2 linked regions of the Thioclava sp. GXIMD2076 genome follow. The protein of the gene in region 2 interacts with the protein of the main gene of each other region in a pairwise test. Links are inferred from orthologs where the notes say so. Each region holds a gene or a part of one and is shown on either strand. Other genes may lie near its edges. The genes, in order: WDB91_RS01625 and WDB91_RS10135.

Region 1 (16,607 bases), 1.7 Mb from region 2 along the record:
AACGAGCCGCTGCAGAATGGCGGTGGCCACGGTATCCTCCTCGCGCATGGGCGGCAGGATCTCTTCGAGGTTGGCACGCAACTCGGCGCTGTCGCGGGCGGCGCGCTCGGCCACGCCGGCATTGGCTATGATCGCGGAAAGGGCCTTCTCGGCCTCCTGACGGGTTTCGTCTGCCTCGAGCCAGCGGCGATAGAGGAGCATCCCCTCGGAGCGGCGCAACTCCTCGCCGATCTGGCGGTATTTCGCGGCCTGCCGCGCCTGACGGGCCAGGCTGTTGAGCTGTCCGGCCAGCTGGTCGATCACATCATCGATCCGCTCGAGATTGGCCTCGGTGGCCTTGAGCCGCAGCTCGGCCTCGTGGCGCCGCTGGTAGAGACCCGAGATCCCCGCGGCCTCCTCGAGAATGCGGCGGCGGGCCTTGGGTTTGGCGTTGATCAGCTCGTTGATCTGGCCCTGACGCACCAGCGCGGGCGAATGCGCCCCTGTGGACGCATCGGCAAAGAGCATCTGCACGTCGCGGGCGCGCACGTCCTTGGTATTGACCTTATAGGCCGAGCCTACATCGCGGGTGATGCGACGGGTGATCTCCAGCAGGTCGCTGTCGTTGAAGCCCGAGGGCGCGAGGCGTTCCTCGTTGTCGATCTGCAGCACGACCTCGGCAAAGTTGCGCGCGCCGCGGGTCGAGGTGCCCGCAAAGATCACGTCTTCCATCCCGCCGCCGCGCATCGCCGAGGCACGGTGTTCGCCCATCACCCAGCGCAGAGCCTCCAGAAGGTTCGACTTGCCGCAGCCATTGGGGCCGACCACGCCTGTCAGCCCGTCCTGAATGACGAGATCGGTCGGGTCGACAAAGCTTTTGAAGCCGTTCAGACGCAAGCGGGTGAAACGCAAGGGCACCATTCCTTCCAAGGCAGGCATGCGCGGGGGCGCATCTGTCCCGCAGCCTATGCCGCCGCGGGATTTGGGCGCCTTTTCCCAGCCGATCCGCGATGTGTCAATTCAAAGACACAGTCGCGCGCGGGGAAAGGCCGATTTATCCCCAGATTATCGCATTTATCGCGGGGCTGTGTATTGGTTCGAGTTGTCCGGACCTTGTGGAGACGGGATGGCGGTGCCATACCGACGCTGCGGGAGGACAGGTATTCACGGTTTTGCACACCGGAGGGATTATGGTCGCTGCCTTTGCTTTCATTCTGTTATTCCAGCTCGTCGGAGAGGTGCTCTCGCGCGGGCTCGGCCTGCCGCTTCCGGGGCCTGTCCTGGGCATGATCTTCATGCTGGCGTCGTTCTTTGCCTCGGCGCGTCTGCGCGAGGTGGTGCAGCCCACGGCCAAGGGGCTCCTGTCGCATCTGTCGCTTCTCTTCGTGCCGATCGGGGTCGGGGTGGTGGCCCATATCCCGACTCTGATGAGCCATGGTCTGGCGCTGGGGCTATCGCTGGTGCTGTCGACCGCGCTGGCACTTGTGGCGGGGGCTGCGGCCTTTGCCGTCACGCTGCGGCTGACGAAGGGGGCGGGCAATGAGTGATCCGTCCACCATCTGGTCCTATCTCGCCTCGCAGCCGCTTCTGTGGCTCTGTGCCACGCTCTTTGCCTATTGGGCGGGCGATGCGATCTTCCGCGCCTCGGGGCGACAGCCATGGGCCAATCCGGTGGCGATTGCGGTGGTGTTGCTGGGGGGGCTGCTCACGCTGACCGGTACCCCCTATGACCAGTATTTCGAGGGCGCGCAATTCGTGCATTTCATGCTGGGACCGGCAACCGTGTGCCTTGCGGTGCCGCTCTATGCCAATCGCCGCGAGATCCGCAAGACATGGCTTCCGATCGCGGTGGGGCTCGTGGTGGGCAGTTTCGTGGCGATTTTCTCGGCCTTGGGGATTGCCTGGGCTTTGGGGGCCGATCATGTGCTGCTGGCAACGCTGGCGCCGAAATCGGCCACCGCACCGGTGGCCATCGGGATCAGCGAGCGGATGGGCGGCGAGCCCACGCTGACGGCAGCGCTGGTGCTGCTGACGGGGATGATCGGCGCGATCATCGTCTCGCCTTTGCTGAACCTGATCGGGGTGCGCGACTGGCGAGCGCGGGGGCTGGCCACAGGGGTGGCCGCCCACGGGATCGGCACGGCGCGGGCCTTTCAGGTGCATGAGCAGGCGGGGGCCTTTGCCTCGATCGGGATGGGGCTGAACGCGATCCTGACGGCGATCATCGCGCCTCTGGTGATGGGCTGGTTTTTCTAGGCCAAGCGGTGCGCCGCCCCTGCGGGACAGCGCAAGATATACTTACGGCGCAGGCCCTATGCGGGGCCTGCGCGGCGCCCCTTGGCGGGTGTTTCGCGTTATTTCGACGGTTTGAACGGGGCCATGCCGGAACGGGCCAGCTCGTCGGCCCGCTCGTTTTCGGGGTGGCCCGCATGGCCCTTGATCCATTCCCATGTCACCTCATGGCGGGCTTGGGCCTCGTCGAGCCGTTGCCAGAGATCGACATTTTTTACAGGCTTTTTGGCGGCGGTCTTCCAGCCATTGCGCTTCCAGCCGTGGATCCAGCCGGTCACCCCGTTTTTCACATAGGCGCTATCGGTGATGATGGTGATCTTTGAAGGTCGGGCGAGGGTTTCGAGCGCCGAGATTGCCGCCAGAAGCTCCATGCGGTTATTGGTGGTCTCTGCTTCGCCGCCTTCGAGCGTGCGTTCTTTGAGGATCGTCTCGCCGTTCTTGGCCAGCATCAGAACCCCCCAGCCCCCGGGGCCGGGATTGCCGGAGCAGGCTCCGTCGGTATAGGCGAATAGATCGGGCATGGGGATCTCCTTTGGCGCGGGTGTAGCGGCTTGGCTACGCGTGGTCCAGAGGGAGCTTGGTGCGGAGGCGCTTGGTCCGGAGGACTTAGGGGATCAGCGCGTAGAGGCAGGCGAGGATCAGAAGGCATTCGCCCAGACGCAGGCGAGCCCACCCGCCGGGGCGGCGGTTTTTCAGGATCAGGTCGATGATGAGCGTGACCAGATGGGCAATAAAGAGGCTTTGTATGACCGGCATCCCCGCGCGTATGGCCGCGATGGTCGCAAAGAGGGGCAGGGTATGGGCGAGCAAGATGGAGGTGCTGGCCTGCATCCTTCGGGCGGCGCGGAAGGCCCAGAGCGCCAGCAGGACCAGAGCCCAGAAGGCGGCGATGTCGCGGGGCGTGGTGGAGACGGGCAGGGTCAGCCGCCCGTCGCGGGTGGCGATCACGGCCCAGACCAGTGGCAGGCAGAGAAGGGCGCTCAGGGCGAGGGCGCGGCGGGGCGCGCCGATGCCGGGCGCGCGCATCAGGCGGTTTCGCGCAGCACGCGGGGGACTTTGAACTCGACCCGTTCCTGCGCGGTTTCCACCTGTTCGACGGTCACGTCATAGCGGTCGCGGAAAGCGTCGATCACCTCGTTGATCAGCACTTCGGGCGCCGAGGCACCGGCGGTGATGCCGATGGAGGTGATGCCGTCAAGCGCGCGCCAGTCGATATCGGCGGCGCGCTGGACAAGCTGGCTATAGGCGCAGCCCTCGGAGGTGCCGACCTCGACGAGGCGGCGCGAATTGGACGAGTTGGGCGCGCCGATCACCAGCAGCGCGTCGATCTTCGGCGCGATGGCCTTGACCGCGGCCTGACGGTTGGTGGTGGCGTAGCAGATGTCTTCCTTGGCGGGGCCGACAATGGCGGGGAAGCGCTTTTGCAATGCTGCCACGATGCCTGCGGTATCATCGACCGAGAGCGTGGTCTGGGTGATGAAGGCCAGCGCCTTCGGGTCGCGCGGGGCGAGATGGGGCACGTCGGCCTCGGTTTCCACCAGCAGGACCTCGCCCTCGGGCAGCTGGCCCATGGTGCCCAGAACCTCGGGATGGCCGGCATGGCCGATCATGATCATCTGGAGGCCTGCGGCGTGATGGCGCTCGGCCTCGATATGGACCTTCGAGACTAGCGGGCATGTGGCATCCACGTAGACCATCTCGCGGCGTGCGGCCTCGGCGGGCACGGCTTTGGGCACGCCATGGGCCGAGAAGATCACGGGGCGATCATCGGGGCATTCATCGAGTTCCTCGACAAAGACCGCGCCCTTGTCGCGCAGGCTGTCGACGACGAATTTATTATGGACGATCTCGTGGCGGACATAGACCGGTGCGCCCCATTTCTCCAAAGCCATTTCCACGATCTTGATCGCGCGGTCCACGCCGGCGCAGAAGCCGCGGGGGGCGGCGAGATAGAGGTTGAGCGGCTGTTTCATGGAGATGTCCTTTGGGGCCTTTAGGCTTGAAGGTAGGCAGGATGGCGGGCTCTGCCAAGGGGGTGCGGGCTTCGGGGGCATCGAGCCCCCGTTCTCCCGCGGTTACGGGCCGGTGCGGCCCGTAACCCGGAAAAGATCAACGCGAGCGCACCATGCCCATGATGTTATAGGTTTTCTCGACGATCGGGCGCGCGATGGCATCGGCCTGCTCGGCCCCGTGACCAAGGATCCGGTCGATCTCTGTCACATCATCCATCAGGCGTTTCATCTCGGTGGAGATGGGCGCGAGCTTCTCGACCGCAAGATCGGCCAGAGCCGGTTTGAAATCGCCAAAGCCCTTGCCTGCGAATTCCGCCACCACCTGCGCCGCGGTCATATCGGCGAGGGCCGCGTAGATATTGACCAGATTGCGGGCCTCGGGGCGCTCCGACAGGCCCTCGACCGTTTCCGGAAGCGGCTCGGCATCGGTGCGGGCCTTGCGAAATTTCTTGGCGATGGTGTCGGCATCATCGGTCAGATTGATGCGCGAAGCATCCGAGGGGTCGGATTTCGACATCTTCTTCGAGCCGTCGCGCAGGCTCATGACGCGGGTGGCAGCCCCCTCGATCAGCGGCTCGGGCTCGGGGAAGAAGTCGACACCGAAATCATGGTTGAACTTGTTGGCGATGTCGCGGGTCAGTTCGACATGCTGCTTCTGGTCCTCGCCCACCGGCACCATCGTGGCATGATAGAGCAGGATATCGGCAGCCATCAGCGCAGGATAGGCGTAAAGGCCCAGCGAGGCCTTCTCGGCATTCTTGCCGGCCTTGTCCTTGAACTGGGTCATCCGGTTCATCCAGCCCAGACGCGCGGTGCAGTTGAAGAGCCATGCCAGCTCGGCATGGGCGCCGACCTGGGACTGGTTGAAGAGGATCGATTTTGACGGATCCACGCCCGAGGCGATGAAGGCGGCAGCAGCCTCGCGGGTCTGGCGGCGCAGTGCCTCGGGGTCCTGCCAGACGGTGATCGCATGCATGTCCACGAGACAGTAGATCGTCTCGATCCCCTCATCCTGCTTCTGGGCAAAACGCTTGAGGGCACCAAGATAGTTGCCCAGCGTCAGGTTGCCGGACGGCTGGATGCCGGAGAAGATCCGCGGCGTGAAATTCGCATTCGGCGTTTCGGGCGGGGTTACGGTCGTATCGCTCATCTGAGGCTCCCCTGCATGCAGGCTGGTAATATCGTCCTTGCTCGCTTATCCCCAAATCCGGCGGGGATCAATGTCTGGCCCCGTCCTTACCCTGATATCCGCCTCCGATATGTTGAAGGGGCGGCTCCTGCGCCCCATATTCTGGCGCAACCCAAGTGAAGGAACCCGCATGCGCTCCGGTTACAATGAAGGCCCGTTGAACAAATTGCCGCCGATCGTCTGGATTCTGGCCGCCCCCATCATCATCGGCGAGCTGATGTTCGGGCTGGGGCAGGCGGGGCTGTTCCAGAACGGGGTCGTCTGGCGGGCCGAGGCGCTGCAGCGCTTTGCCTATGACCCGAACCTGATGCGGGCGATGATGGAGGCGGGGGTGCATCCGTGGCGCCAGATGGCACGGGTGGTGACCTATCCGTTTGTCCATGGCAGCTTCACCCATGCGGCTTTCGTGCTGGTCTTCATTCTGGCGCTTGGCAAGATGGTGGGCGAGGTCTTCCGTGGCTGGGCGGTGGCTGTGGTGTTCTTTGCCTCCTCCATTCTGGCGGCGCTGATCTATACCGCGCTGCCCTTTACCCAAGGCGCGCTCTATGGCGGCTATCCGGCGGCCTACGGGCTGATCGGGGCGTTCAGCTTCATCCAGTGGACCTATCTGGGCGCGACCCGTGGCAACCGGATGCAGGCCTTCCAGCTGATCGGGTTCCTGATGGGGATCCAGCTCCTGTTCAGCCTGATCTTCGGTGGCACCGATCAATGGATCGCGGACCTTTCGGGCTTCATCGTGGGCTTCGTGGTCAGCTTCTTCGTGTCGCCCGGTGGCTGGGGACGGGTGCTGGCCAAGCTGCGCAACCGGCGCTGATGGTCAAACGTAACGGCGCCTCGCGGGGCGCCGTTTCCGTTTGATTACTTCCTGCGGCGGCGCAGATTGGCCTTGAACTCGGCCAGCCCGAAAATGCCCAAGAGCCCCGCAACCGCGAAATAGACCACGATGCCCGAGCCGCACAGGATCCCCAAGGCCCCCCAGCGTGCGCCATGATCGGCCAGCATGGGCGCAAGCCAGCGGGCGGTATAGACGAGCTGCACCCCCATCACCGCGCAGGCAACGGCGATTTTCCACAGGCTCTTCCAGAAACGCGCATCGGGGCGCGCTGCCTTGCCCAGATTGCGTGCGCCCCACCAGAGCTGGCCGAGCATGACCCAGCCCGAGATCGTGGTGCCCAGAGCGGCAGCGGAGAACCCGATCAGCGGCATAAGGCCGATCGCGGCCACGGCATTCACCACCATCGAGACGACGGCGTAATGGAAGGGGCGGCGGGTGTCCTCGCGGGCATAGAACACCGGTTGCAGCACTTTTTGCAGCACGAAAGCGGGCAGTCCCACGCCATAGATCGCGAGCACCAGAGCGGTGGCCACCGTATCCTCGGCCCGCCACGCGCCACGGTCATAAAGCACCGAGATCAGCTGCGGTGCGATCACAACCAGCGCTACCGCCGAGGGCAGGGTGAGAAACAGCGCGAACTCGGCCCCGCGCGAGAAACTCTCGCGGCCCTCCGCCTCCTCGCCCGCGCGCAGATGGCGCGAGAGGGTGGGCAGAAGCACCGTGCCGATGGCGATGCCCACTACGCCCAGAGGCAGCTGGTAGAGACGGTCGGCATAGCTCAGCCATGCCACGGCGCCTTCGGTAAAGGACGCCACCTGACGCCCGACCAGCAGGTTGATCTGCACCACGCCACCGGCCAGAACGGCGGGGCCCGCGATGACCAAGAGGCGCTTGAGTTCCGGCGTCATGCGCGGACGGCCGGGCAGGAGCGTATAGCCCAGCTTGCGCGCCGCAACCCATGCAAATCCGAACTGCACGACCCCCGTGGCAGGCACTGTCCAGGCCAGCGTGGTGCCCATATCCCAGCCCGCGTAATTGGCCGCCATCATCGCGAGGATGAACATCACATTCATCAGGATCGGGACGATAGAGGCCTCGGTGAATTTCCCGAACGTGTTGAGAATGCCCGATAAAAGCGCCACAAGCGAGACGAAGAGGATATAGATGAAGGTGATCCTGCCGAAATCCACGGCCATGTCGAACCGTGCATCTCCCGCAAAGCCCGCAGCCATCGCCCAGACCAGCCACGGCATGGCGATCGTGCCGATGATCGTGAAGAGGAAGAGGACGGCAAAGAGCCCCTTGAACGCGTCGCGCGCAAGGCCATGCGGGTCCTCACCCGCCTCCACGCGTTTGGCGAACATCGGCACGAAAGCCATGTTGAACGCGCCCTCGGCAAAGAAGCGGCGGAACATGTTGGGCAGGGAAAACGCGACCATGAAGGCCTCGGCCACCGGTCCTGTGCCAAGGTAGGCCGCCATCATCATATCGCGCACAAAGCCCAGAACGCGGCTGCCCAGCGTCCAGAGGCCTACGGTCAGGAAACCCCTGACCAACCGTCCTGCCTTCATCGAATGGCCTTCATCAGTTATTCGCCCGCTTCGCACCGCTTTCGATGTAATCGCGCAGACGTTGTTCCAGTTTCTCGCGCTTGGATTGTGCGTGGAGCTTATGGCCGAACATATCCTTCACATAGAAGGTATCGACCACCTGCGCCCCGTAGGTCGCGATCTGCGCCGAGGCGATGTAGATATTGCTCGAGGCCAAGGCCCGCGTCAGGTCATAAAGGAGCCCCGGTCGGTCGCGGGTGTCCACCTCGACGATGGTGTAGAGTTCCGAGCCGTCATTATCGAACATGATATGCGTCGGGAAGCGGAATTCGCGCTCGCGTTTCTTGACTTTGTCGCGATCTTTCAGCGCATCGCGGGCCACGACCTCGCCCTTGAGGGTCTTGTCGATCATATTGCGCAGGCGCGGCAGGCGCGAGGCCTCGAACGGGTGGCCTTCGGCATCCTGCAGCCAGAAGGCCGCCGTCGCATAGCCGTCCTTGGTGGTATAGGTGCGCGCATCGACGACATTGGCGCCCACCAGTGCCACCGCCCCCGACAGTCGCGCGAAGATACCCGGATGATCCACCAGCGCAAAAGCTGCACGGGTGGCATCGTGATCGGCGTCGACCTGAACATCGATGCGGATCTCGTCATCGGGCAGGTCCCTGAGCAGATGGGCGAAGGCATATTGGGTCTGGGTCGAAAGCCCCTGCCAATAAGCGGGCGTGTGGCGGGCAACCTCGGCGCGACGCACCTTCGGGTCCCAGCCCTCCGCCTCCAGCCGGTCGCGCAGCGCCTTTCGGGCATCCTGCGCGCGCTGGTCGCGGTTGATCGCCTCCAGTCCGTGTTCCAGCGCCTGCGCCGTCTCCGCATGCAGACGACGGATCAGCGTGGCCTTCCAGTTGTTCCACACATTGGGACCGACACCGCGGATATCGCAGACCGTCAGCACCGTCAGCAGGTCCAGCCGCTGGCGCGTTTTGACCACCTTGGCGAATTCCTTGATGGTGCGCGGGTCGGAGATGTCGCGCTTCTGTGCCATGTCGGACATGACCAGATGGTTGCGCACCAGCCACTCCACTGTCTCGCATTCGGCCTCTTTCAGCCCCAGACGCGGGGTGACCGTGCGCGAGATCTTCGCGCCCAGGATTGAATGGTCCTCGGGGCGGCCCTTGCCGATGTCATGCAGCAGGAGAGCCACATACATGACCTTGCGGTTGATCCCTTCCTTGAGGATCTCGGAAGAGAGCGGCAGTTCCTCGATCAGCTCGCCGCGCTCGATCTGCGCAAGCGCCGAGATGACCTGTATGGTATGCTCGTCCACCGTGTAGCTGTGATACATGTTGAACTGCATCATCGCCACGATCGGTTCGAATTCGGGGATGAAGGCCCCCAGCACGTTCAGTTCGTTCATCCGCCGCAGCGCACGCTCGGGATTGCCATGCTTGAGCAGCAGATCGAGGAAGATCCGCCGCGCCTCGGGGGTCTTGCGCAAGGTGTCGTCAAACAGATGCAGGTTCGATTGCACCAGCCGCATCACATCGGGATGGATCAGAAGGCCCGTGCGCAGTGCCTCCTCGAAGACCCGCAGGAGATTGAGCGGATCGGCAAGGAAGGACGCCTCGTCGGAGACGTTGATCCGGCGGATGTCATCGACGAAGGGCGGTTTCAGATGCCGTCTGCGGCGGAAGATGCGGGTGAGTTTGGGCGCATGTTTGACATGCTGTGCCTCAAGCTTGGTCAGGAAGATCCGCGTCACATCGCCCACGATCGTGGCGTGGCGGAAGTAGTCCTGCATGAAAACCTCGACCGCGCGGCGTCCGGCGGTATCCTCATAACCCATGCGTCCGGCCACCTCGACCTGCATGTCGAAGGTCAGCTGGTCGGCGGCACGATGGGCGATCAGATGCAGATGGCAGCGCACCGCCCAGAGATAATCCTCGGCCGAGCGGAAATTGCGGTATTCCTCCTCGGTGAAGGCCCCGAGCGCCACCAGTTCGGCGGCACGGTTCACCGAATGGACGTATTTCGCGATCCAGTAGAGGGTCTGCAGATCGCGCAGACCGCCTTTGCCTTCCTTCACATTGGGTTCGAGCACATAGCGCTGGCCACCCTGACGCTGGTGGCGCTTGGCGCGCTCGTCGAGCTTGGCCTCCACGAATTCGGGCGCGGAATTAGCAAAGAGCTGTTTGCGCAGCTGGGTGGCCAACTTGCGCGCCAGCGCCTCGTCGCCGCATAGGAACCGCTGTTCCAGAAGGGCGGTGCGGATGGTGAAATCCTCGCGCCCGAGCTGGATACAGTCATCGATGGTGCGCGAGGCATGGCCGACCTTCAGCTTCAGGTCCCACAGCATATAGAGCATGCTCTGGATCACGGCCTCGGTCCACGGGCTCAGCTTCTTGTCGCCCAAAAAGAGCAGGTCGACATCCGAATGCGGTGCCATCTCGGCGCGGCCATAGCCGCCCACGCCCAGCACGGTGATGATCTCGGGTGTCTTGCCAGCCTTGGGCGTTTGCGGGTTGAGGTAATCCGAGGCCACATGGACCACGGCGCGCACCATACCATCGGTCATGCGCGCATAATGTTCGACCGTGCTCCGCGCGATGCGGGGATGGCCCGCCAGCTCCGCCTCGATCCACAGGCGCGCCGCATCGCGGGCGGTGTTGAGGAACCGCACCGTGGCGGTGCTGATCTCCTTGGGGTCGCTCAGGCCCTCCAGAACCAGATCGAGAGCCGGGATCAGCTCGTCGCTTTTCAGCAGAAGGGGCGCCTCGTCGGGAAGAGGGGTCGTCAGCCTGTCCTCGGCGGCTATGCTCTGGTCCATCATCGTCTCCCTTGCGCCCTGTCGGTAGCGCTTCATGGAAAAGGGGCGGCCCGCAGATGCGTGGCCGCCCCGTTATGCGTTATGTCCTTGTTACCAGCTGGCTGGCACGCGGAAAAGGGCGATCAGAAGCCTGCGCCCGAGAAGCTGCGCGGCGCGGGGTCGATGACCTGAACCTGACCATTGGCAACCTGAGCCACGGCCAGACCGCGCTCGTTGGTGCCATCCGAGCGCAGACGGAAGACGCCGTTTACGCCCACAAAGCCCGAGCGCTGGGTCAGTCCCGATTTCGACAGCGCATTGGGATTGCCGGATTTCACCAGCGCACCGATGGCCGCGATCCCGTCATAGGCCAGACCCGAGATGGGCGAGGGAGCCTCGCCGAAGGCTGCCTGATAACGGGCACGGAACTGCGCGTTCAGGTTCGGATCGGGGGTGGCGAACCAGCCGCCCTGCAGACCCGGCAGCGAGAGCGTCGCTTGCGGGATATCCCAGCGGGTCAGACCCATGAATTTCTTCTGGCTGGTGTCCACGCCACGCTCGGGCAGCAGCTGCGACAGGAGCGGCAGCGCGCCTGCGGTATCGGCAGTCATGAAGACGGCATCGACATCATCGGCCTTAGCACGGTCGGCGATCTGGCCTGCGGCATTGATCACGCCCTGCTGCGAGAAGGGATAGCTCATCGTGCCGGCGAGGCTTGCGCCCGAGCCGCTGATCGCGTTCTGGATGGCCTGTGCCCCTGCCTGACCGGCCGTGTTCTGCTCATGCACGACGAGGATGTTGCGCTTGCCCGTGCGGGCGGCATAGCGCACCAGACGGTTGGCGGTATTCTCGAAGGTCGGGCCGAGCACGAACACGTTGCCACCTGCAATCGAGGTATTGTTCGAGAAGGACAGCACATTCACATCGCGCGGGGCCACGGCCCGGCCGACGGCATTGGCCGATTGGGCGAAGACCGGACCAAGGATGATCTTGGCACCTTCGTCCACCGCTTTGGTGGCCATGGCGGCGGCTTGATCGGGGCTAGCGCCGGTATTGTAGACGCGCAGGTCGATCTTCACGCCATCGAGATCGGAGATGGCGAGGTCGGCGGCCTGCTTGAGCGAGCGGGCAAAGGTTTCATCACCGGAATTGCCTGAACCGCCCGGAAGCAGTAGGGCGACAGGCACCGGTTTGGAGGTGTCGATTCGCTGACCCGACCCGCTGCCCGTCATCGCGTTCGGGTCACAGGCGGCGACCCAGAACGCAGACATCACAGCTGCGATACGGATCAGTGGGTTGCGGCGCTTTCGTAAAATCGCGAACATGCGGGGTCCTCTGATCATTCGGCAGGGATTGAATTAGGACGAACCCTAGGTGTTTCCATAGGGGAAGTAAACTTGACGAAAGGTGCGCGATGAGCGGGAATTGGCAGGCCGGACAACCGGCCGTGGTGGGCGCGAAAGCGAGCCCGAGCAAACTGGCTGCGGGGTTGCACTTTATCGCCACCCCGATCGGAGCCGCGCGCGACATCACCTTGCGGGCGCTCGACATCCTCGCGACCGCCGATGTGCTGGTGGCGGAGGATACGCGGTCTTTGCGGCATCTGATGGAAATTCATGGGGTTAGCCTGGATCATCGGCCGCTGATTTCCTATCACGACCAGAATGGCGATCAGGCGCGGCCCAAGGTGATGGCACATCTGGCCGAGGGGAAATCCGTGGTGTATGCCTCCGAAGCCGGCACACCTTTGGTGGCCGATCCGGGCTATCAGCTGGGGCGCGCGGCCATCGAGGCGGATGTGCCCGTTTTTACCGCGCCGGGCCCTTCGGCGGCACTGGCCGCGCTGACCATCTCGGGTCTGCCTTCGGACCGCTTCCTGTTCGCAGGCTTCCCGCCGCGGACCTCGAAGGCAAAGCAGGAGTGGTTCCGCACGATGGATAACGCCTCCGCGACGATGATTTTCTACGAAAGCCCGAAGCGGGTGAAGGACACGCTCGAGGATCTGGGCGCGGCTTACGGGTTCGATCGTCAGGTGGTGATCTGCCGTGAACTGACCAAGCGTTTCGAGGAGGCGTTGCGCGGCACCGTGGCGGAATTGCAGGCGGCTCTGGCCGATCGCGAGATCAAGGGCGAGATCGTGATTCTCGTGGATCGTGCGGGCAAGCGCGAGGCGGTGCCCGAGGATATCGAGGCGGCGCTGCGCAAGCTGTTGCCCGATATGAGCGTGAAGGATGCCTCTGCCGAGGTGGCCCAGCATTTCGGGCTCAAGCGCCGCGAGGTCTATCAGATCGCGCTCGGTATGGCCGAGAAATGAGCCATCCGCCTGAGGATACACCCGAAAACCGGCAGCGCCAGGAGCGCGGTCTTCGGGCGCATCTGTCGGGCGAGTTGGCCGAGGCGCAGGTGGCCCGTCACTATGAGGCCTTGGGTTTTGTCTGCCGCGAAACCCGCTGGCGTGGCCCCTATGGCGAGATCGACCTGATCATGGAGGGGTCGTGCCTTGCCTTTGTCGAGGTGAAGCGCGCCCGAACTTTCGCGCAGGCGGCCCCGAGGCTTGCGCCCGCGCAAGTGGCCCGTATCGGGCGGGCGGCGCTTGATTACATCGCCCGCCATCCCGATCTGCGTCTGAAGCCGATGAGGTTCGATCTGGCACTGGTGGATGGCAAGGGAGAGATCCGGCTGATCCCCGATGCCTTCCGCTTCGATCAAGGGGTCTGATCTGTGGAAAATCGAACATCCCCTCCGATCACAGCAAGATTGCATGTGCTTATCATTTCGGTGCACTAAGTCTGCAAACGAAAGGGGGCGCGTATGGCCTTGAAAGTTGCAATCCAGATGGACCCGATCGGTCCGATCAATATCGACGCGGACAGCACCTTCCGCATTGCCGAGGAAGCGCAGGCGCGCGGGCACGAGCTGTTCTATTACACGCCCGACCAGCTGAGCTACCGCGAGGGCGCGATCTATGCCCGTGGCTGGCCGCTGACCGTGCGTCGCGAGAAGGGCAACCATTTCACGCTTGGCGAGAAGCAGGATGTCGACCTGTCGACCTTCGATGTGGTCTGGCTGCGGCAGGATCCGCCTTTCGACATGGGCTATATCACCACCACCCATCTGCTGGACCGCATCCATCCGAAGACCCTCGTGGTCAACGACCCCTTCTGGGTGCGCAATTCGCCGGAGAAGCTCTTGGTGCTGAACTTCCCCGAGCTGACGCCGCCCACGATGATCGCCCGCGATCTGACCACGCTGCGTGAATTCAAGCAGAAGCACGGCGATATCATCCTCAAGCCGCTCTATGGCAATGGCGGAGCGGGCGTGTTCCGTCTGGACCCGAACGATCGCAACCTCGCCTCGCTGCACGAGCTGTTCTCGGGCATCAACCGCGAGCCGCTGATCGCGCAGAAATTCCTCCCCGCCGTGTCCAAGGGCGACAAGCGCATCATTCTGGTCGATGGCGAGCCCGTGGGGGCGATCAACCGCGTGCCTGCCGAGGGCGAGACGCGCTCCAACATGCATGTGGGTGGCCGCCCCGAGAAGGTGGAGCTGACCGAGCGTGACCGCGAGATCTGCGCCAAGATCGGCCCCTATCTGCGCGAGAAGGGCCAGATTTTCGTCGGTATCGACGTGATTGGTGACTGGCTGACCGAGATCAATGTGACCTCGCCCACCGGTATTCAGGAACTCGAGCGGTTTGATGGTGTGAATATCACCTGCAAGATCTGGGAGGCCATCGAGGCCCGCCGTTTGCAAACCGGCGCCTGAGGCGCATACCAGAGGAACCGGCGGATGAGCTTGCGCGTGCGGATGTTCAACATGATGCTGCGCCATATGGTCAAACGCCGGTTCCGCAGGATTACAGGCCCCCATGAGGCCCGTGCGGCACTCGAGGGGGGCACCCACCGGCTCCCCATCCCGTCCGGCCTGCTGGTGCAGCGACGCGATCTGGGCGCAGTGCCTGCGCTGTCCGTGCGCGCGGGCGTGATCCGCGACTATACTCATGCCGTTCTCTATCTGCATGGCGGGGCCTATCTGGCGGGTTCGGCATGGCATTACCGCGGGCTTGCGGGCAAGATCTCACGCCATCTGGGCGCGGAGGTGATCCTGCCCGAATACCGTCTGGCTCCCGATCATCCGCTGCCTGCCGCCCCCGAGGATGCGCTGGCGGCATGGGACGGGCTGCTGGCCCAGGGCTTCTTGCCGCAGGATATCGCGATTGCGGGAGACAGTGCAGGGGGCGGGCTGGCATTGGGGCTGTTGGCGCGGCTCTGTACGCGGGGCACGCCGCCTGCCGCGACCTGTGTGATGTCACCATGGACCGATCTGGCGGGGCAGGGCGCCTCGTTGCGCGAGAATGCGGAGGCCGACCCGATCCTGCCCGCCGAGCAGTTCGGCACGCTGGTCGATATGCTGCTGGCGGGGGCTGCGCCCGATGATCCGTTGATCTCGCCGCTCTATTCGCGGTTCGATGGTGCGGGGCCGGTGCTGATCCAGCACAGCCTGACCGAGATCCTATGCGATGACAGCCTGCGCATGGCCGACCGGCTGCGCGGTTTCGGGGTGGATGTCACGGTGCAGAGCTGGCCCGACACGCCGCATGTCTGGCAGATCTTTGCCCTCTACCTGCCCGAGGCCGAAGAGGCGATCGAGGATCTGTCACGCTTTATTCGCCGGGCATGGACTGCGGGGCCGCCAGCAGCAGGCGGTAGCTGACCGCCTCTGAGATATGCGCCTTCTGCACATGCTCGACGCCCGCCAGATCGGCAATGGTGCGCGCAACCCGCAGGATGCGGTGATAGCCCCGCGCCGAGAGCCTCAGCCGCTCGGCAGCGCGGGCCAGCACCGCCTCGCCCTCTGCATCGGGGCGTGCGATCTCGTCCAGAAACTGGCCGGAGACATCGGCGTTGGCGCGGATTTCCGGGTGATCGGCATAGCGCCGCGCCTGTCTGTCGCGTGCGGCAGAGACACGGGCCCGCACCGTGTCACTTGCTTCCCCCGTTGGCAGGGCCGCAAGCTCGCTATAGGCGACGGGGGGCACCTCGATACGCAGATCGAACCGGTCCAGAAGCGGCCCAGACAGTTTGCCCAGATACTCCGCCCCGCAGTCGGGCGCACGCGGGCAGGCGCGGGAGGCCTCCCCCAGATGGCCACAGCGACAAGGATTGGCCGCCGCCACCGCCAGAAACCGCGCCGGATAGGTCAGATGCGCATTGGCGCGCGACACGCTGACCTCGCCGCTCTCGATGGGCTGGCGCAGAGTCTCCAGCACACTACGCTGGAATTCAGGCAGCTCGTCCAGAAACAGCACCCCGTTATGGGCCAGACTGATCTCGCCCGGCCCCGCGCCGCGTCCGCCCCCCACAAGGGCGGCCATGGAGGCGGTGTGATGGGGCGCGCGATAGGGGGCAGTGCGCGAGAGCCCCTCCTCGGGCAGCTGTCCGGCGACCGACTGGATCACCGATGTTTCCAGCGCTTCGGAGGCGGTCAGAAGCGGCATGATGCCGGGCAGACAGCGCGCCAGCATGGATTTTCCCGATCCGGGCGGGCCGACCATCAACAGGTGATGGCGGCCAGCGGCAGCAATTTCCAGCGCCCGGCGGGCGCGGGCCTGCCCTTTGACATCGGCGAGATCATGGCGGCTCTGCGCAATCGCCGCAGGGGAAGGCGTGGCGGGTAACAAAGGGGCAGTGCCGCTCAGATGGCGCACCATCGCATCCAGATGGCTGGCGGCAAAGACCAGATCGCGCCCAGCCCACGCAGCCTCTGCCGCGCAACCTGCGGGGCACAGAAGGACACGGTCATGGGCTGCGGCACTCATCGCGCTGGGAAGCGCGCCGGGCACGGCGACGAGCCGCCCGTCGAGCGATAGCTCGCCAATTGCCGTCACGCCGATGGTCCGGTCTCCGGGCACGATCCCCATCGCACCCAGCAGGGCCAGCGCGATCGG
Region 2 (3,598 bases):
AGCGCGCCTGAGCCGCAATCCGGTCGGATCAGGTGAAAAGCCGGGCATCTCGCCCGGCTTCAGTGTTTCCTGCAGCGCTCACAGAAAAAGCGAGCGCATGAGGGCGGGCAACTCGTCAGGCAGATCCTCGGCAATCAACCCCGGTCCGAACTGCCGCGCCGCCTCGACATGCATCCAGACCGCCAGCTCCGCCGCGCCCAGAAGATCGACCGCTTCGGGCGGTTGGGTCGCCAGAAGGCCGGTGATCATCCCCGCAAGCACATCGCCCGCGCCCGCCGTTGCAAGCCATGGCACCGCGCGTTCGCGGATGGCGGGATGGACAGAAGCACAGCCATCAGGACGCGCGATGACCGTCACAGCGCCCTTGAGGAGAACCACCGCGCCTGCGCGTTCGGCCGCCCGTCGGGTGATCTCGATCCGGTCCTTGCCCTGACCGAGCCCTGCGGCAAGATCGGGGAACAGCGTGCGGAACTCTCCTTCATGCGGGGTCAGGATGCAGTTCGGATGCAGGTGGTTGAAGAGGACGGATGGATCCTCGGAGAAGCAGGACAGGGCATCGGCATCAAGAACCGTGGCACGTTTGCCCCAAAGGACGGCGGGCACCATTTCCTGCGCGCGTTTATGTCCGAGCCCGGGGCCCAGGCAGAGCGCGCGCAGCCGCTCGTCGGCCATCCAGCCGCGCAGCGTATAGCTGTCGGGCAGGGCGCGCAGCATCAGTGCATTGATCTGGGCTGCGGTTTCCGGAATGGCGGATTGCGGCGCGGCAATGGTCACCGCGCCAGCGCCGATACGCAATGCTGCCCGTGCCGCCATCCGTGCCGCTCCGCCCTGAGCCAGCCCGCCCGAGAGAACCATCGCATGGCCGCGCTGGTATTTATGGGCGGCCTGATCGAGGCGGGTGATGCTCTGATACCATCGACGGAACGTGTTGGTACGATTGCCGCGCACAGGATCCACGAGCCGGAGTGCGCCCGCCGTTTTGGGCCGGTCGATGAGGGAGGCCGCATCCTGACTGGGCCCGTCGGGCAGCCCTATATCAACCACCTCCAGCCTGCGACCCGCAATCGCGGACATGACATGGCCGGGCTTTGGCTGGTGGAAGGTGACGCAAAGATCAGCGGCGATCTGGCGGTGCGACTCGGCGGCGCTCCATTGCTCGAACGCATCGGTATCCTTGGGGGATACGGGATCGGGGGCGAGGAAAACCCCACGATCGAGATCGAGCCCCGAGGGGCAATCGACCGCGACAAGTTTCATGACATGGCGCCAGCGGGCGAGGCCGCGACGGGGCGGGCGGGCCGCTGTTTGGGTGAACAGGGCCAGATGCTCGGGCGAGAGCGGGCGTGTGCAGCCGATGCCGAAAAGCGCATCAACCAGTATATCGGGCCGGTGGCCGGTCGCGGCCATCGCGAAATCCTGCACCGTGACCGTGTCGGGCAGGGAGCGCATGGCCGTTCCGGCGGCACCTTGCGGCAGCTTGCTCGGATCGCGCAGGATCTCGACCTCCCAGCCGCGCAGGGCCAGATGCTGGGCGACAACATAGCCATCCCCGCCATTATTTCCCGGACCACAGAGAATAACCGCAGATGGAGGATCGGCACTCTCTTCCAGCTCGATCAGCTGCGGCCAATATTTCACCATCGCTGCCACGACACCGGCGCCTGCGAGCGCCATCAGCCGATCTTCATCTGTCAGTTTCTTCGACAAAGCGCTTTGTTCTGCGGCGCGCATTTGGGCAGTTGTAAGAATTTCGCTCAATTCGTGGCCTTGCTGTTTACAAACAGCCCTATAAATGTGCATCGTGATGCATAAATGGGCGTGATAACCGGAATCCTAAGTCTCGCTTGGATAAGATGAGCCTAGTCGATTGCGGGGGGCGTTGGAAAGTGTTGAGAGTGCCGTGAAGGCCAAGACGGAGGAGTCGACGGAATGAAAAAGATCGAAGCGATCATCAAACCGTTCAAACTGGATGAAGTGAAAGAAGCTCTCCAAGAGGCTGGTATCCAAGGCCTGTCTGTCATCGAAGTCAAAGGCTTCGGTCGCCAGAAGGGGCATACCGAGCTCTATCGTGGAGCCGAGTATGTTGTAGATTTCCTTCCCAAGGTGAAAATCGAGATGGTGATTTCGGACGACATGGTGGAAGCCGCTGTCGACGCGATCACATCTGCTGCGCGCACCGAGAAAATCGGTGACGGCAAGATATTCATCTCGCCTGTCGAGGAAGCGATCCGCATCCGGACCGGCGAAACCGGCGACGACGCGATCTGATCGCCTCTCGCCTCAACCTATGTCGGACGTAATGTCCGGCGCCTTATTGCTCAACGAAAGGGTTGCTACGAATGAGCTCTGTTAAGGACGCCCTCAAGCTGATGAAGGACGAAGAAGTCGAATACGTTGATGTTCGCTTCACCGATCCGCGCGGTAAACTTCAGCACGTGACTCTGGTCGCTGATCTGGTTGACGAAGACTTCTTCGAAGAAGGCTTCATGTTCGACGGTTCTTCGATCGCCGGTTGGAAGTCGATCGACAAGTCGGATATGAAACTGATCCCCGACGCGTCTTCGGTCTATATCGACCCCTTCTACGCCGAGAAAACCCTCTGCGTGCACTGCGCGGTTGTCGAGCCCGACACCAACGAAGCCTATGAGCGTTGCCCGCGTCAGGTTGCGGCCAAAGCAGAAGCCTATCTGAAATCCTCGGGTATCGGCGATGCGGCCTTCTTCGGCCCCGAAGCCGAATTCTTCCTCTTTGACGACGTGCGCTACTCGGTCACGCCGGCAAAAGTGTCCTTCCAGATCGACGCGGAAGCGGCGGCATGGAACACCGACACCCCGTCGGAAATGGGCAACCTCGGTCACCGCGCCGGCCACAAGGGCGGCTACTTCCCGGTGAACCCTGTCGACGAAGCCCAAGACCTGCGTGGCGAGATGCTCTCGACCATGAAGCGTATGGGCATCAAGGTCGACAAGCACCACCACGAAGTGGCGACCTGCCAGCACGAACTGGGCATGATCTTCGGCCAGCTCACCGAGCAAGCCGATAACATCCAGAAATACAAATACGTCATCCACAACGTGGCGCACGCCTATGGCAAATCGGCAACCTTCATGCCGAAGCCGATGAAAGGCGATAACGGCTCGGGTATGCACGTCAACATGTCGATCTGGAAAGACGGCAAGCCGCTCTTCGCTGGCGACAAATACGCAGACCTGTCGCAAGAGGCCCTCTACTTCATTGGTGGTATCCTCAAGCACGCGAAAGCTCTGAACGCGCTGACCAACCCGTCGACCAACTCCTACAAGCGTCTGATCCCGGGCTTCGAGGCTCCGGTTCTGCGTGCGTATTCGGCAAGCAACCGTTCGGGCTGCGTCCGTATTCCGTGGACCAACTCGCCGAAAGCCAAGCGCGTCGAAGCCCGCTTCCCCGATCCGTCGGCAAACCCCTATCTGTGCTTCGCAGCACTGATGATGGCCGGCCTCGACGGCATCAAGAACAAGATCGATCCGGGCCCGGCATCGGACAAGGATCTCTATGATCTTCCGGCCGAAGAACTCGCAGCAATCCCGACCGTTTGCGGCTCGCTGCGTGAAGCTCTGGA

Evidence for each region.
Region 1: the proteins of WDB91_RS10135 (region 2) and WDB91_RS01625 interact in binary tests that used the Escherichia coli proteins (3 or more experiments, as listed by UniProt). The link is inferred for Thioclava sp. GXIMD2076 from one-to-one orthologs.

The regions. Positions count from the first base shown.
Region 1 is NZ_CP149932.1:319,185-335,791, reverse strand. What follows is about bases 7,692-11,078. They hold WDB91_RS01625 ([protein-PII] uridylyltransferase), read right to left. Parts: upstream 10,682-11,078; coding sequence 7,892-10,681; downstream 7,692-7,891. Other genes in these bases: WDB91_RS01620 (penicillin-binding protein activator), read right to left, coding at 10,804-11,078; murJ (murein biosynthesis integral membrane protein MurJ), read right to left, coding at 7,692-7,878. Also shown: chromosome segregation protein SMC, read right to left, coding at 1-891; WDB91_RS01665 (CidA/LrgA family protein), read left to right, coding at 1,170-1,526; WDB91_RS01660 (LrgB family protein), read left to right, coding at 1,519-2,235; rnhA (ribonuclease HI), read right to left, coding at 2,334-2,792; WDB91_RS01650 (hypothetical protein), read right to left, coding at 2,878-3,297; ispH (4-hydroxy-3-methylbut-2-enyl diphosphate reductase), read right to left, coding at 3,297-4,244; trpS (tryptophan--tRNA ligase), read right to left, coding at 4,381-5,433; WDB91_RS01635 (rhomboid family intramembrane serine protease), read left to right, coding at 5,603-6,286; more of murJ, read right to left, coding at 6,331-7,691; more of WDB91_RS01620, read right to left, coding at 11,079-11,985; rsmI (16S rRNA (cytidine(1402)-2'-O)-methyltransferase), read left to right, coding at 12,075-12,974; WDB91_RS01610 (YraN family protein), read left to right, coding at 12,971-13,378; gshB (glutathione synthase), read left to right, coding at 13,472-14,425; WDB91_RS01600 (alpha/beta hydrolase fold domain-containing protein), read left to right, coding at 14,450-15,373; WDB91_RS01595 (YifB family Mg chelatase-like AAA ATPase), read right to left, coding at 15,324-16,607.
Region 2 is NZ_CP149932.1:2,057,286-2,060,883, forward strand. The notes cover bases 714-3,598. They hold WDB91_RS10135 (P-II family nitrogen regulator), read left to right. Parts: upstream 714-1,929; coding sequence 1,930-2,268; downstream 2,269-3,598. Other genes in these bases: WDB91_RS10130 (NAD(P)H-hydrate dehydratase), read right to left, coding at 714-1,674; glnA (type I glutamate--ammonia ligase), read left to right, coding at 2,340-3,598. In the rest of the region: WDB91_RS10125 (Hint domain-containing protein), read left to right, coding at 1-11; more of WDB91_RS10130, read right to left, coding at 79-713. UniProt on the Escherichia coli protein: P-II indirectly controls the transcription of the glutamine synthetase gene (glnA). P-II prevents NR-II-catalyzed conversion of NR-I to NR-I-phosphate, the transcriptional activator of GlnA. When P-II is uridylylated to P-II-UMP, these events are reversed.